Regions from separate parts of the Pseudomonas solani genome, predicted to be linked through region 2. Evidence: riboswitches for the same ligand, from Rfam matches in the RefSeq annotation. Region 2 holds a riboswitch; the other holds the start of a gene.
What was found. Region 2 has a riboswitch for cobalamin ahead of PSm6_RS13760 (CbtB domain-containing protein). Riboswitches for the same ligand answer to the same signal wherever they lie in the genome.

Region 1 (7,083 bases), 3.2 Mb from region 2:
GCAGCACGAGCAGCCCCAGGGCCAGGCACAGCGCCGGCGGCCAGAGCAGCTCCCAGCGCGCGGCGCCGAGGCCGCCGAGCATCCAGAACACCACCGAGCTGGCGGCGTGGTGGTCACCGAGGAACAGCAGCAGGTTGACCAGCGCCATGCACAGGAAGGACACGGCGACGCCCGCCAGCAGCAGGCGGTCGCTCTCCAGGCGGCCGTGGCGGCTGGCGATGGCCAGCACCAGCAGGGTGCTGCCCAGGGCGCCGACGAAGGCGGCCAGGGGCAGGCTGAGCACGCCGATGAACTCGCCCAGGTAGAGCAGCACCAGCACCGCGCCCAGGGCCGCGCCGGAGCTGACCCCCAGCAGGTGCGGGTCGGCCAGCGGGTTGCGCGTGGCTGCCTGCAACGCGCCGCCCACCAGGGCCAGGCCGGCGCCCACCAGCGCACCGAGCAGCACCCGGGGCGCGCGGATCAGCCAGACGATGTGTTCCTGGCCACGGCTCCAGTCGCCCGCAGCGCTCATGCCCAGGCGCTCGGCGAGGATGCCCCAGACGTGGGCCTGGGGTACCGCGGCCGGGCCGAAGCCCAGGGCGACGATGCAGGAGAGCGCCAGCGCCACGGCCAGGCCGAGCAGCAGCAGGCGGTAGGCGCCGGGCGTGCGCACCGGGCTCATGGCGTCTTCCCGGCGAAGCGTTCGGGGTGCAGGCCGGCGGCCAGGGTCTCGATGGCCTCGATGTTCTCCACCGAGGGGGTGACGGCGAGGTAGGGCAGGACCAGGAAGCGCTGCTCGCGGATCGCCTCGACCGATTGCAGGGCCGGGTGGGCCAGGAGGAAGTCGCGCTTCTGCTGCCAGCTGCGTTCGCCGTAGTCGACGATGAGGATCACCTGCGGGTCGCGCTCGACCACGGTTTCCCAGTTGACCTGGGTCCAGCTGGCGGCGAGGTCGTCCATCAGGTTGTGGCCGCCGGCGGCGTCGATGATCGCTTGCGGCATGCCCAGGCGGCCGGAGGTGAAGGGGCGGTCCTCGCCGCTGTCGTAGAGGAACACCCGGGGGCCTCGCCGCCGTTCTCCAGTCGCCTGGCCACCTCGGCCTGGCGCGTGCGCAGGCCGGCGACCAGGGCGTTGGCGCGGGCCTCGACGTCGAAGATGCGGCCGAGGTTGTCGAGGTCGCGGTAGAGGTCCTCCAGGCTGGCAGCCTCGCGCGGCATCACGTGGGCGCAGGATTCGCTCAGCTCGTACACCGGGATGCCCAGGGGCGCGAGGGTGGCCGGGGTGACTTCGCCGCCCACGCGCATGCCGTAGTTCCAGCCGGCGAAGAAGAAGTCGGCGTCGACGTTGAGCAGCGTTTCGATGGAGGGGTATTTGCGCGCCAGCTCCGGCAGGTCGCCCAGGGCGGCCATCAGCCGGGCGTCGGGGGTCTTCCAGCCGCTGATGCCGCTGTAGCCGACCATGCGCGATTGCAGGCCGAGGGCGACCATCATCCCGGTGAGGTTGATGTCCTGGCTCACCGCCCGCTGCGGTGCGCGTTCGAACACCACCTGGCGGTCGCAGCTGGTGACGCTCAGCGGGTAGTCGGTGGCCTGGGCGAGGGGCGCCAGGAGCAGGGCGAGCAGGGCGATAGGCGAAGGCTTCATGGGGTGATCCAGGTGATGCGCGGGTGGTCGGCGAGGGGGTGGCGGTCCACCAGGGCGTGCACGCCGAACACCTGTTGCAGCAGCTCGGCGGTGAGCACGTCGGTGGGGGTGCCGCTGGCCACCACGCGGCCTTGGTCCAGTACGTAGAGGCGGTCGCAGAAGGCCGCCGCCAGGTTGAGGTCGTGGAAGCTGGCCAGGGTGCTCAGGCGCAGCTCGCGCAGCTGCTGCAGCAGCTCCAGCTGGTAGCGCGGGTCGAGGTGGTTGGTGGGCTCGTCGAGCAGCAGCAGGCCGGGGCGTTGGGCCAGGGCGCGGGCCAGCAGCACGCGCTGCTTCTCGCCGCCGGAGAGGCGGGCGAAGGCCTGCTCGCGAAGCCCGGCCATGCCCACCGCCGCGAGGGCTTCGTCGACGATGCGCGCGTCCTCGGCATCGTCGCCGTCGAACAGGCCCTTGTGCGGCGAGCGGCCCATGGCTACCACCTCGGCCACGGCCAGGCCGAAGTCCTGGGGGAACTCCTGCAGCACCACGGCGATGCGTTGCGCGCTCCAGCGCGGGCTGCGTCGCCAGAGGTCGTCGCCGTCCAGGGCCACCCAGCCGAAGGCCGGGCGGTCGGCGCGGTAGGCGCAGCGCAACAGGCTGGTCTTGCCGCTGCCGTTGGGGCCGATGAGGCCGACGAACTCGCCCGCGCGCACCTGCAGGTCGATGCCCTGCAGAAGCCAGCGCGGGCGGCCGTCGGGTGCCCAGGCGAGGTCGCTGATGTTCAGTGATGGCATGCCGGGCACTCCCTTTCGCCGGATCAGAAGCTGTAGTCGGCGGTGACGAAGAACGACCGCGGCTGGCCCAGCAGCCATTGCTGGCCACCGTTCTGCTGGGTGACGGCGTAGCGGCGGTCCAGCAGGTTGTTCAGCTCCAGGCCCAGGCGCGTGTCGGGCAGCACCTGCCAGCCGAGGTTGGCGTCGAGCACGGTGTAGCCCGGCACCTTCACGGTGTTGGCCGCGTCGGCGTAACGGGCGTCGACGTAGCGCGCGCCGAGGCCGGCGTCCAGGTCACGGCCCAGCTGCTTGCTCAGCCACAGGTTGGCGGTGCGTCGCGGCACGTCGGTGGGGCGGTTGCCGGAACGGGAGATCAGCTGGCCACCGGCGGACTCGTTGAAGTCGTCGTACTCGGCGCGCACCACGGCGGCGTTGGCCGAAACGTGCCAGCCCTGCTCCAGCGCCAGCTCCAGGGTGGCTTCCAGGCCATCGGAGGATTGCTGGCCGATCTGCTGGGTGGGCCGGGTCACCGACTCGCGGGAGAGCAGTTTCTTCTTGACGATGTGGTAGGCGGCCAGGGTCCATTCGCCGCGCCCGTCCCAGAACTGCTGCTTGAGGCCGAACTCGGTCTGCTTGGACTCGGTGAGGTCCATCTTCTGCTGGGTGGGGCTGAGGGTGATGAGGTTGCTCACCCCGTCCTCGCTGGTGGAGTACTGGCCGTAGAAGGACAACTGCGGCGTGGCGGCGAACACCAGGCCGGCGCGCCAGTTGCCGCCGGAGAGGCTGCTGTCGCTGCGGGTGTTGGCGCGCAGGTCGTCGCGGTCGATGTGGTTCTGGTCGCGGCGGATGCCGGTGACCAGGGACCAGCGCTCGTCGAACTGGGTGCGGTTCTCGGCGAACAGGGCGACGGTGCGGGTTTCGCTGCGCGAGTGCGGGCCGTAGGCCGAGGCGCTCTGGTAGTAGCCGGGCGTTGGGTTCCACGGGTCGACGTAGTCGCCGCCCACATCGATGTAGGGCGAGTTGTTCAGCAGGTTGAAGCGGATGCGGTTGAACTCGGCGCCCACCAGGGTGCGGCTGCTGAGGCCGAACAGCGAGTGGTCGAAGGTGAAGGTCTGGCGGTCGCCGATCTGCTCCTGCTCGTGCTTGATGCGCAGGTTCTCGGCGCGCTCCAGCTGGCCCAGGCCGGCGTCCCAGTTGTAGGCCTCGGCGTTGCGCCAGTAGCGGCGGCTCTTGATGTGGTAGAGCTGGTTGCTGGCGCTGATGCCGTCGGCCAGGGTCCAGTCGGTGACGAGCCGGGTCCACTGGTCGTTGTAGTGCTGCTCGGCGTTGTGCAGGTTGTAGTTCTTCTCCTTCAGGCTGTCGCGTAGGTGGCCGTCGATCAGCGGCGTGCCGAAGTAGTTCATCGGCGTGAGGTCGCCCTGGTCATGGGCCAGGGTGAACGCCAGGTCGTCGCGGGCCTGCCAGCGCAGGGCGGCGCTGAGGCCGAGGTTCTTCGAGTCGCCACGGTCGATCCAGCCGTGGCTGGTTTCGCGGTTGAGGTTGAGGCGGTAGCTGAGGGTGTCGGTGAGCGAGCCGCCGCTGTCCAGTGCCATCTGCTGGCGGTCGTCGGAGCCGTAGCCCAGGCGCAGGCGGTTGCGGATCTCGCCCTCGAAGGGCTTCTTCGGCACCACGTTGATCACCGCGCCGGTGGCGCCTTCGCCGTAGAGTACCGAGGCCGGGCCACGGATCACGTCGATGCGCTCGACCATCCACGGGTCGGTGGGGAAGGTGACGGTGCCCATGCCGGTGTAGAAGCGCGTGCCGTCGTAGAGTTGCATCACCGAGGCGTGGCCGGTGAAGCCCCGGGCCGAGAGCGCGGTGCCGCCGTTGCCGGGGGTGCCGATGTTGCTGATGCCGGGGGAGCGGGTCACGGCGTCCTGCACGGTGGCGTTGTTGCGCCCGCGCACCTCTTCGCCGCTGATGCTGCTGGTGCTGGCCGGGGTCTCCAGGGCGGAGAGGCCCAGGCGCGAGCCGGCGGGCAGCGGCGTGTCGAGGCTGATGGGGGCGTCGTCCGCCTGGCCGGTGACGGCGGTGGTGGGCAGGGCCAGGGCGCCGTCTTCGGCGTGCAGGGCGAGGGAGATAGAGAGCGCGAGCAGGCCGAGGGCGGCGCTTGCCGGAGCGTTGGAGCTGAAGGTGCGGGACATGTCGTTCCTATCACGTCAGGAATGAATGGAGCCCGGAGGGAATGCAAAGGCGTGCGCAGGCGCGAGCGCCCAAGCGAAAACCGGCCCGTGCCCGCCCACCGCGGGTTTGCCTATCGATGCTCCAGGCCGGTCTCCGGGCTTGCGAGGATCACGCGGCATTCGCCTTCCCATGCAGGTGCACAGTGGCGTTTCGAATGCAGCGCTCGCTTACCGTTGCGGGGGCAGCGCCGGACTGGTCCTGAGGACGCACCGGCTTCCCGTTTCACCCCACGCACGACGGCGTGGGACACCTGGAACGGCGCGCATATGACCATCCACACGCCCGGTCGTCAACGCCAGTGTGTTGCGGCAGATGGCGGAAAAGCCCGTTCCAGAGCCCTGTCGACCTTGCCGGAATGCCTTCTTTTTTGTCATATCAACAATGTTGATTTGAGAGTTGGCGCTCACGTATCGTCCGTCCACGGGCTGCAGGGCGATTCCCTCGCGCTGGCCCTGTGGAGGGCTGCCGGCCCTCCATCCCGCAATCGCTCGCCGACCCCGGCAGAGCCAGGAGCCCTGTGATGACCGATACCCCCAACAGAACCCTGCCTTCGGGCCTGCAACTCCTCCAGGCGGTGATCGCCGGCAAGCTGCCCGCACCCGCCATCGGCGACACCATGGCGATGAAGGTGGTGGGCGTGGAGCCCGGGCGCGTCTTCATCGAGGCGCGGCCGGATGCCCGCCACCTCAACCCGGCCAACGCGGTGCACGGCGGTTTCGCCGCCACCTGCCTGGATGGCGCGGCGGCCCTGGCGCTGTTCTCCACTCTGGCCGCCGACACGCCCTATTCGACGGTGGACCTGGGCGTGAAGTACCTGCGCCCGCTCAAGGTCGGCGAGCTGTACAGCGTCGAGGGCTGGCTGGTGGAGCGCACCCGCAGCCTGGCGGTGTGCGACGCCCATATCCGCGACGCGGCCGGCAAGCTCTGCGCCCGCGCCACCACCACCTTCAACGTGCGGGACTGAGCCATGCGCGAACTCATCGTCAAGGGCGCGGGGCGCCTGGCCTGGGAGGAGGCACCGTCGCCGGTGCTGGATTCGCCGCTGGCGGCGCTGGTACGGCCCATTGCCTCGGCCTCCTGCGACCTCGATCGGCGCCTGGTGGCCGGGCTGACGCCGTTCAAGCCGCCCTTCGCCCTGGGCCACGAGTGCGTGGCCGAGGTGCTGGAAGTGGGCGCACAGGTGACCACGGTGAAGCGCGGCGACCTGGTCTCGGTGCCCTGGAAGATCGCCTGCGGCACCTGCCGCCAATGCCTGGCGGGGCGCAGCACGGCCTGCACCGGTGTCGCCCGCCACGCGGCCTATGGCGTGCCGGCCGGCGGCCACTGGGGCGGGTTGTTCTCCGAGGTGGTGCGGGTGCCCTTCGCCGACGCCATGCTGGTGGTGCTGCCGCCGGGGCTGGACCCGGTGGCCGTGGCCAGCGCCAGCGACAACCTCACCGATGCCTGGGTGGCCACCAGCCGCCCGCTGGCGACGCGGGAGGAGGCGAAGGTACTGGTGGTGGGCGGCACCGAGAGCCTGGGCATTCTCGCGGTGCAGATGGCCCGCGCCGCCGGAGCCGCCGAGGTGGATTACCTGGATGGCGACGGCTACCGCGATGACCTCGCCGTGCGCAGCGGCGCCACCTTGCGCAACGGCGGCGACGGCGCGCTGAACGAGCGCTATGACCTGGTGGTGTCCGCCACCCGCGACCCGCAGGCCCTGCGCACCGGCCTGCTGGCGCTGGCGCCGGGCGGGCACTGCTCGTGCATCGGCATCATCTTCGAGGACCCGGCCATCCCGCTGTTTGGCATGTACATGCGCGACGTCACCCTCTCGGTGGGCGCCTGCAGCGTGCGGCCGCACATCCCCAGGGTGCTGGAGCTGGTGGAGCAGGGGCATTGCGACCCGCTGCTGGTGAGCCCCAGCGTGGTGCCCTGGGAGGAGGCGACCGAGGCATTGATCCAGCCGCTGGCCAAGTGCATCGTGGTGCGCGAGCGCATCACCTCGGCGGGCTGATCAGTCGAGACGGGCGGCCAGGGATTGCATGACCGAGTGCCAGGCGATCCGGCCGTCCGTGTCGGTGGTGTCCAGTGCGGCGCGGATGACCCGGCGCTCCAGGTCAGTGGCGCGGTGCTCCACGTCATGGCCTTCCGTGCTGAGGGAGAGGCGCTTGTAGCGGTGCTGTTCCGGGTCGCGCTGCTGGGTCACCAGGGCGCGTTCGAAGAGGTGGGTCAGCGGGCGGTGCAGCGCCTGCTTGCTGACGCCGAGGAGGGCGGCCAGTTCGCCGACGTTGATGCCGTCGACGCGCCGGATGGCGTAGAGGATGCGATGGTGCACGCGCGACAGGCCGAGAGTTTCCAGGTAGGCGTCGGCGTCCACGGTGAGGCCGCGGAAGCCGAAGTGCAGCAACTCCAGCGCGACATCCAGATCGTCCAGGCGTCTGATGTCGGCGGAGTCCAGTTTGATTTTCCTGTCGATGACCATGGGCAGCTCCCGGGCGCGATGGGCG
Region 2 (7,083 bases):
AGCGTGTGCAGGTTGCGGGCTTCGGCCAGCACCGCCTGGCCAAGCGCCAGGGTGGTGGTCGCCTCGTGGCCACCGTAGTGGTAGGTGCCCCAGAGCGGCGCCGCGCAGTCCAGCTGCTTGAGCACCGCAAGCATCACCCGCGCGGCATCATCCACCGGCGTGGGGTTGCCACGACGGTCGTCGGCCAGCATCAGCTCGTCGTCCCGCTCGGCCCGGGCGAGGAAGCGCCCGAGGATGCCTTCGTTGCTGTCATCCAGCAGCCAGCCGAAACGCAGCAGCACGTGCTTGGGGCACACCGCGCGCACGCTCTGCTCGATGCGCCACAGGGACTGCCCGCGCAGGCTGAGGGGGATGGTCTCGTCCTTCTCGTTGTAGGCGGTGGCCCGGGCGCCGTCGAAGACGCGGTAGCTGGAAGGCTGCAGCAGGACGATGCCGTGGTGCTGGCAGAGCTCGGCCAGGCGCTCCACCGCGCGTTCCTGCGCGGCGAAGCGGCCCGCGCTGGCCTCTTCGGCCTGGAACCAGTCGAAGTAGTAGGCGAGGTTGATCACCGCATCGGGGCGGGTGTCGTCGAGCAGCTGGGTCAGGCTGGCGGCATCCCAGCCCTGTTCGGGCGGGCGCGGGGCGAGGAACCCTACATCATCCTCGGCCCCCAGGCGGATAAGCGCCTGGCCAAGGGCATTGCCACCGCCCAGGAGCATCAAGCGCATACGCATAGACAGAAGGTCGCTTAAAGCCAGTGGGTGTTAACGATCAGCCGTCGTCCCGCGATAGCGCCCTCCCTGTGACCAGGAAGATCGCCGTGACGGGGACATCGGGCACGCAAGCCAGCGGCCGTTTCCGACCGGGAAAGACGCATTCTGCTTATTTCCCGGCGCTGCGTCACTAGTGGCGCGCCATGCGGCACGCCACTTCAGCCCTGTGGAGGCTCCGTTGGGCGGTAGAGGTGGGCGTGATCGGGGTGGTAGAGCGAGGAATCGGTGAAGCCTTCGGCAGCCAGCACCCGCCCCACGAGGATCAGCGCGGTGCGGCGGAAATCCTTCTGCGCCACCCGTGCCTCGATGTCCGCCAGGGTGCCGGTCACCCAGTCCTGGTCGGGCCAGCTGGCGCGGTGCACCACGGCCACGGGGCAATCGGCGCCATAGTGCGGCAGCAGTTCTTCGACGATGCGCGGCAGGTGGCTGACGCCCAGGTGGATGGCCAGGGTTGCGCGGTGCTGCGCCAGCTCCGCCAGGGATTCGCCCTCGGGCATCCGCGTGCGGGTGGCGAAGCGGGTGAGGATCAGCGTCTGGGAAATATCCGGCAGGGTCAGCTCGGTGCCGAGCAACGCGGCGCAGGCGGCGGTGGCGGTGACGCCGGGCACCACCTCATAGGGAATGCCCAGCGCGCGCAGGTGGCGGATCTGCTCGCCGATGGCGCCATACAGCGAGGGGTCGCCGGAATGCACCCGGGCCACGTCCTGGCCACGCCCGTGGGCCTCGGCCAGCAGGGCGACTATCGCCTCCAGGTGCAGCTCGGCGGTGTTCACCACCCGCTCGGCGCTATGCCCATCCAGCACCGCTTCCGGCACCAGGGAACCGGCGTAGAGGATCACCGGGCAACTGCGGATCAACCGCTGGCCCTTGACCGTGATGAGTTCCGGATCGCCGGGGCCGGCGCCGATGAAATAGACCGTCATGGGGTATCCACATCCTCAAGGGGGCAGGCCAGCGCACAGGTGGCGTTGGCACTGCGGCGTTTCTCCACCAGCAACCGCGCCGGGCGGCCGGCCAGGGCCTCGGCCTGTACCAGCGCGGCGGCTTCGGCGATGCCGGGGCTGCCGGTTTCCCGCAGGGCGATGGCCGACAGGCCGGACAAGCGCCCCTCGCAGGCCGCCAGCTGCGCCGCCGGCAGCAGCGCCAGGGGCAAGCGAAGGGTCAGCGCCAGGGCCTGCAACCCCGGCTCATCGGCTTTGCTGTCGACACTGGCCAGGGCGCTGAGATCGCCGGGTACAAGTTCGTACTCGGCCAGGGCAGCGTCGAGCAGCGCGCGCAGCTCCTGCTCCGAGCAGCCGCGCCGGCAACCGAGGCCGGCCACCAGGGTCATCGCCCGGCCTCACAAAACAAAACCCCGCGAAGGGCTGGGCCCTGCGCGGGGTCGATCGGCAGCGAAGCCCGGCTCACGCCAGGTCTTGGCTCGCGGAGCGCTGGTACAGCCAGGCAGCGGCCCAACCCAGGGCGCCCCAGAACAGCGCGTTGGTCACCAGCGAGGCGGCGATGAACTCGTGCTCCAGCGCTTCCGGCGCCAGGCTCGCATGCACTTCAGGCTGCGGTGCGCCGACCACATGGGGGATCACCAGCAGCGCCAGGCCGACGATGCGCAGGACCCAGTTGCGGCCGAAGGCGATCAGCGCCAGGCCAGCGGCAGTGGAGGCGGCGGTGCCGATCCACCAGACCTGGCGCTGGGCCAGGTCGGCGGCTGCGGTACCCGGCAGCTCCGGCGGCAGGCCGAGGGACGGCGCCAGGGCGAAGGTGGCGAAACCGGCCAGGCCCCAGAGCAGGCCCTGCCAGGCGCGGGTCGGGCCGCGCAGGCTGAACAGCGCGGCCAGCAGCAGGGCGAAGCCGACCGCCACCACCAGGTTGGCGCCACCGGTGGACAGGGTGCGCTGCCAGCCGTCTTCCGGCGCCCAGGCTTCGGCGTCGTGTTCATGGGCGGGCGCGCCGGCGGCGTGCTCGTGGGCGTGTTCGGTCTGCTCGGCCGATGCCGAATTCTCGAAGGTTTCCGCATGGAGAATCAGCGGGGTGACCCACAGGCTTTGCAGCAGGGTCAGCACGATGGCGGCGAAGAGACCGGCGAACCCGGCGGTCTGGGCGATGCGCTTGATCACGGTTGCGCCCTCAGTGGCAGGGGAAGGCGGAGCTGTGACGGGTATCGTGGGCAGCGTTGTGCACCGCCTCGATGTGCGAGAAGCCGGCGAAGTACACCAGCGACAGGCCCAGGAGGCTGGCACCGATGGCGATGGCCAGGCGTTTGGACAGGGGGACGGCGGCGGCCGAATGGCTCAGTGTGCTGCTGGACATGGTGCTTCCTCTGCGATGCGGGTGAGTCGGCAAGAGGAACGCGTGCGAAGAAAGCGGCCGCGCGGGGACCGCATTTCCGGCGTGCGCCCGCCCACCGCGGGTTGCCAAAAGAGTGATCAGGCCGGTCTCCGGGCTTGCGACGCCAGCCATGGCTGGTCGGGTTTGCCTTCCCATGTCCGCCGGACACAGTGGCTTACAGATCCCTACGTGCGCTTACCGTTGCGGGGGCAGCGTCGGACTCGCCCTGGGGCACACCGACTTCCCGTTTCACCTCGCGCGCGACGGCGCGAGACACCTGAAAAAACCGCACAAGAACATCACGAGTCCGACTGGCCGTCAACCGCCGCGATTGACCGCCGCCCCCGCCCTGCGTAGCCTTCGGCCCTTCGAGGTTCCGCGGCCGTGCGCCGCGGCTAAGAGGGAACACGGCCAAGCCGTGGCTGCCCCCGCAACTGTGAACAGCTGAGGTCCTATCCACAGCCACTGCCCATCGGGCGGGAAGGCGGAAGGACGGCGCATCGCGCCAGGCTGTGAGCCAGGAGACCTGCCTCGGCGAATTTCCAGACAACCGGGCGGGGTGATCCGGTGGCGAATCGGGCCCCCAGTGCCCTCGTCCCGCGCGCCCGCCGATCCGATCGACTCCCAGCAAAGGGCTGCCGCGCATGAAAACCCTGGCCAAACTCCCCGTCACCATCGTCACCGGCTTCCTCGGTGCCGGTAAGACCACCCTGCTCCGCCACATGCTCGACAACGCCGAGGGCCGCCGCATCGCGGTGATCGTCAACGAGTTCGGCGAGCTGGGCATCGACGGCGAAATCCTCAAGCAATGCTCCATCGGCTGCAGCGAGGAAGAGGCCGTGGGCCGCGTCTTCGAACTGGCCAACGGCTGCCTGTGCTGCACCGTGCAGGAGGAGTTCTTCCCGGTGATGCGCGAACTGGTGGCCCGCCGTGGCGACCTCGACCAGATCCTCATCGAGACCTCCGGCCTGGCCCTGCCCAAGCCCCTGGTGCAGGCCTTCCAGTGGCCGGAGATCCGCAGTGCCTGCACCGTGGACGCGGTGATCACCGTGGTCGACAGCCCCGCCGTCGCCGCCGGCACCTTCGCCGCCCACCCCGAGCAGGTGGACGAGCAACGCAAGCAGGACCCGAACCTCGACCACGAGTCGCCCCTGCACGAACTCTTCGAAGACCAGCTGGCCAGCGCCGACCTGGTGATCCTCAACAAGGCCGACCTGCTCGACGCCGACGCCCTGGCCGCCGTGCGCGCCGAAGTGGCCGAGGAGCTGCCGCCGGCGGTGAAGATCGTCGAAGCCAGCGCCGGCAAGCTGCCGCTCTCCGTGCTGCTGGGCCTGAACGCCGAAGCCGAGGCGCACATCGGCAGCCGCGCCACCCACCACGACCACGAAGGGCACGAGGACCACGACCACGACGAGTTCGACTCCTTCCACGTCGACCTGCCGGAAGTGGAAGAGGCCGCCCTGCTGGCCGCCCTCGGCCAACTGGTGGAGCGCCACGACGTGCTGCGCATCAAGGGCTTCGCCGCCATCCCCGGCAAGCCCATGCGCCTGCTGGTACAGGGCGTCGGCAAGCGCTTCGACAAACACTTCGACCGCAAGTGGCTGGCCGACGAAACCCGCGCCACCCGCCTGGTGGTGATCGGCCAGGAGCTGGACCCGGCCACCATCGCCAACGAACTGCGCACTGCCCTGGCGTAACCGCCGAACCGGCTCCTCTCCCCCGGGAGAGGGCCGCACCACCGAGCCAAGGCCCGAGCCATGCACCTGCTGCGCACCCAACCTGGCGGCTTCGTCCCCGACGACGGCATCGCCCACCTGGCCCAGACGCCCGCCGAGCTGGTGATCCTCTGCAGCGGTGATTCGCACCTGGCGCTGCTGGCCGAGGCCGCCCGCGAGCTGCCGGCGGACTACCCCAGCCTGCGCCTGGCCAACCCCATGCAGCTGCAGAACCACGCCTCGGTGGACCTTTACGTCGACGAGGTGCTGCAGCACGCCAAGGTCATCCTCATCTCCGTGCATGGCGGCGTCGGCTACTGGCGCTACGGCATCGAGCAACTGGTGGCCCTGGCCGAGCGCGGCACGCAGCTGATCCTGGTGCCCGGCGACGACCGCCCCGACCCGGAGCTGGCCCGCCTGTGCAGCGTCCCGGAAGAAGACGCCGAGCGCTGCTGGCAGTACCTGCGCCAAGGCGGCCTGGATAACGCCCGGCAGCTGTTCGCCAGCCTCGCCAGCCGCTGCCTGGGCCGCGACTACCCGTGGCAGGCGCCCAGCACCCTGCCCCGCGTTGCCGTGCATCACCCGCACCAGCGCCCCGCTCATCTCGACCACTGGCGCGCCGACTGGCGGGAGGGCCAGCCGGTGGCGGCCCTGCTGTTCTATCGCACCCACCTGCAGGCGGCGAACACCGCCTTCATCGACGCCTTCTGCGAGCGCCTCGCCGCCGTCGGCATCAACCCGCTGCCCATCGCGGTGGCCAGCCTCAAGGAAGCCGAGTGCCTGGCCGTGGTCGAGGACTGGCTGGACGCCGTCGATGCCGAGCTGATCATCAACACCACCGGCTTCGCCCAATCCAACCCCGACTCACCCGGCCAACGCCCGTTCCGCCGCGACGTGCCGGTGCTGCAGGCCATCTGCTCGCTGGACAACCAGCCGCTCTGGGAAGAGAACCCGCAAGGCCTCGGCCCGCGCGACCTGGCCATGCACATCGCCCTGCCGGAGCTGGACGGGCGCATCATCACCCGCCCCATCAGCTTCAAGGGCCTGGCCTGGCGCAGCGAGCGCAGCCAGAGCGACGTGGTGTGCTACCTGCCCCACCTCGAACGCATGGATTTCGTCGCCGAACTGGCGCGCCGCTGGCTGCTGCTGGGGCGCAAGGCCAACGCCGACAAGCGCGTGGCGCTGATCCTCGCCAACTACCCCACCCGCGACGGCCGCATTGGCAACGGCGTGGGCCTGGACACCCCGGCCGCCGCGCTGAACATCCTCCGCGCCCTGGAGGCCGAGGGTTACCCCTGGCCGGTCTGCCGGAGAGCGGCACGGCACTTATCCACAGTCTGCTGGGCGGCGTCAGCAACGACCTCGACAGCCTCGACGCACGCCCCTGCGCCCAAAGCCTGGCGCTGGACGCCTACCTGGCCTGCTTCGCCCGCCTGCCCGAGGCCAACCAGCGGGCGGTGACGGAGCGCTGGGGCGAACCGCAGCAGGACCCGATGTTCCGTGCCGGGCGCATGATGATCGCCGGCCTGCGCTTCGGCCTGGCCTTCGTCGGCATCCAGCCGGCGCGTGGCTACCAGCTGGACCCGGCAGCCATCTACCACGACGCCGCGCTGGTGCCGCCCCACGGCTACCTGGCCTTCTACTTCTGGCTGCGCGAGGTGTTCGGCGCCGACGCGCTGGTGCACGTCGGCAAGCACGGCAACCTGGAATGGCTGCCGGGCAAGGGCGTCGGCCTCTCCGCCGAGTGCTGGCCGGATGCGGTGATGGGCCCGCTGCCGAACATCTACCCCTTCATCGTCAACGACCCCGGCGAAGGCGCCCAGGCCAAGCGCCGCGCCCAGGCGGTGATCATCGACCACCTGATGCCGCCGCTGACCCGCGCCGAGAACTACGGCCCGTTGCGCGACCTGGAGCGCCTGGCCGACGAGTACTACGACGCCTCGCTGCTGGACCCGCGCCGCGCCGTGCAACTGCGCGGCGAAATCCTCGAGCTGGTGAAGGCCACCGCGCTGGACCGCGAGCTGGAGCTGAGCATCAGCGACGACCCGGAAAGCTGGCTGCCGCAGCTGGATGCCTACCTCTGCGACCTCAAGGAATCGCAGATCCGCGACGGCCTCCACGTGTTCGGCGAATCCCCCGTCGGCGGCCTGCGCGACGACACCCTGCTGTCCCTGGTGCGCATCCCCCGGGGGGACGGCAAGGGCGCCAACGCCAGCCTGCTGCGTGCGCTCGCCACCGACCTGCAACTGAGCCGCGACCCGCTGGACTGCAACTGGGCCGAGCCCTGGGAAGGC

Region 1: it holds a riboswitch for cobalamin, as region 2 does, so the genes downstream of both, PSm6_RS29400 (TonB-dependent receptor) here and PSm6_RS13760 (CbtB domain-containing protein) in region 2, are expected to answer to the same signal.

What each region holds. Positions count from the first base shown of each region.
Region 1 covers NZ_AP023081.1:6,481,195-6,488,277, reverse strand. The annotation lists gene PSm6_RS29415 (FecCD family ABC transporter permease) at 1-661, opposite strand, end outside; partial or broken gene PSm6_RS29410 (ABC transporter substrate-binding protein) at 658-1,622, opposite strand; gene PSm6_RS29405 (ABC transporter ATP-binding protein) at 1,619-2,392, opposite strand; gene PSm6_RS29400 (TonB-dependent receptor) at 2,416-4,554, opposite strand; cobalamin riboswitch at 4,662-4,863, opposite strand; gene PSm6_RS29395 (PaaI family thioesterase) at 5,115-5,558, shown strand; gene PSm6_RS29390 (zinc-dependent alcohol dehydrogenase) at 5,562-6,590, shown strand; gene PSm6_RS29385 (MarR family winged helix-turn-helix transcriptional regulator) at 6,591-7,058, opposite strand.
Region 2 covers NZ_AP023081.1:3,037,104-3,044,186, reverse strand. The annotation lists gene PSm6_RS13780 (sugar nucleotide-binding protein) at 1-713, opposite strand, end outside; gene cobM (precorrin-4 C(11)-methyltransferase) at 911-1,675, opposite strand; gene PSm6_RS13770 (cobalamin biosynthesis protein) at 1,672-2,082, opposite strand; gene PSm6_RS13765 (CbtA family protein) at 2,156-2,863, opposite strand; gene PSm6_RS13760 (CbtB domain-containing protein) at 2,874-3,056, opposite strand; cobalamin riboswitch at 3,159-3,370, opposite strand; cobalamin riboswitch at 3,429-3,622, shown strand; gene cobW (cobalamin biosynthesis protein CobW) at 3,719-4,771, shown strand; partial or broken gene cobN (cobaltochelatase subunit CobN) at 4,832-7,083, shown strand, end outside.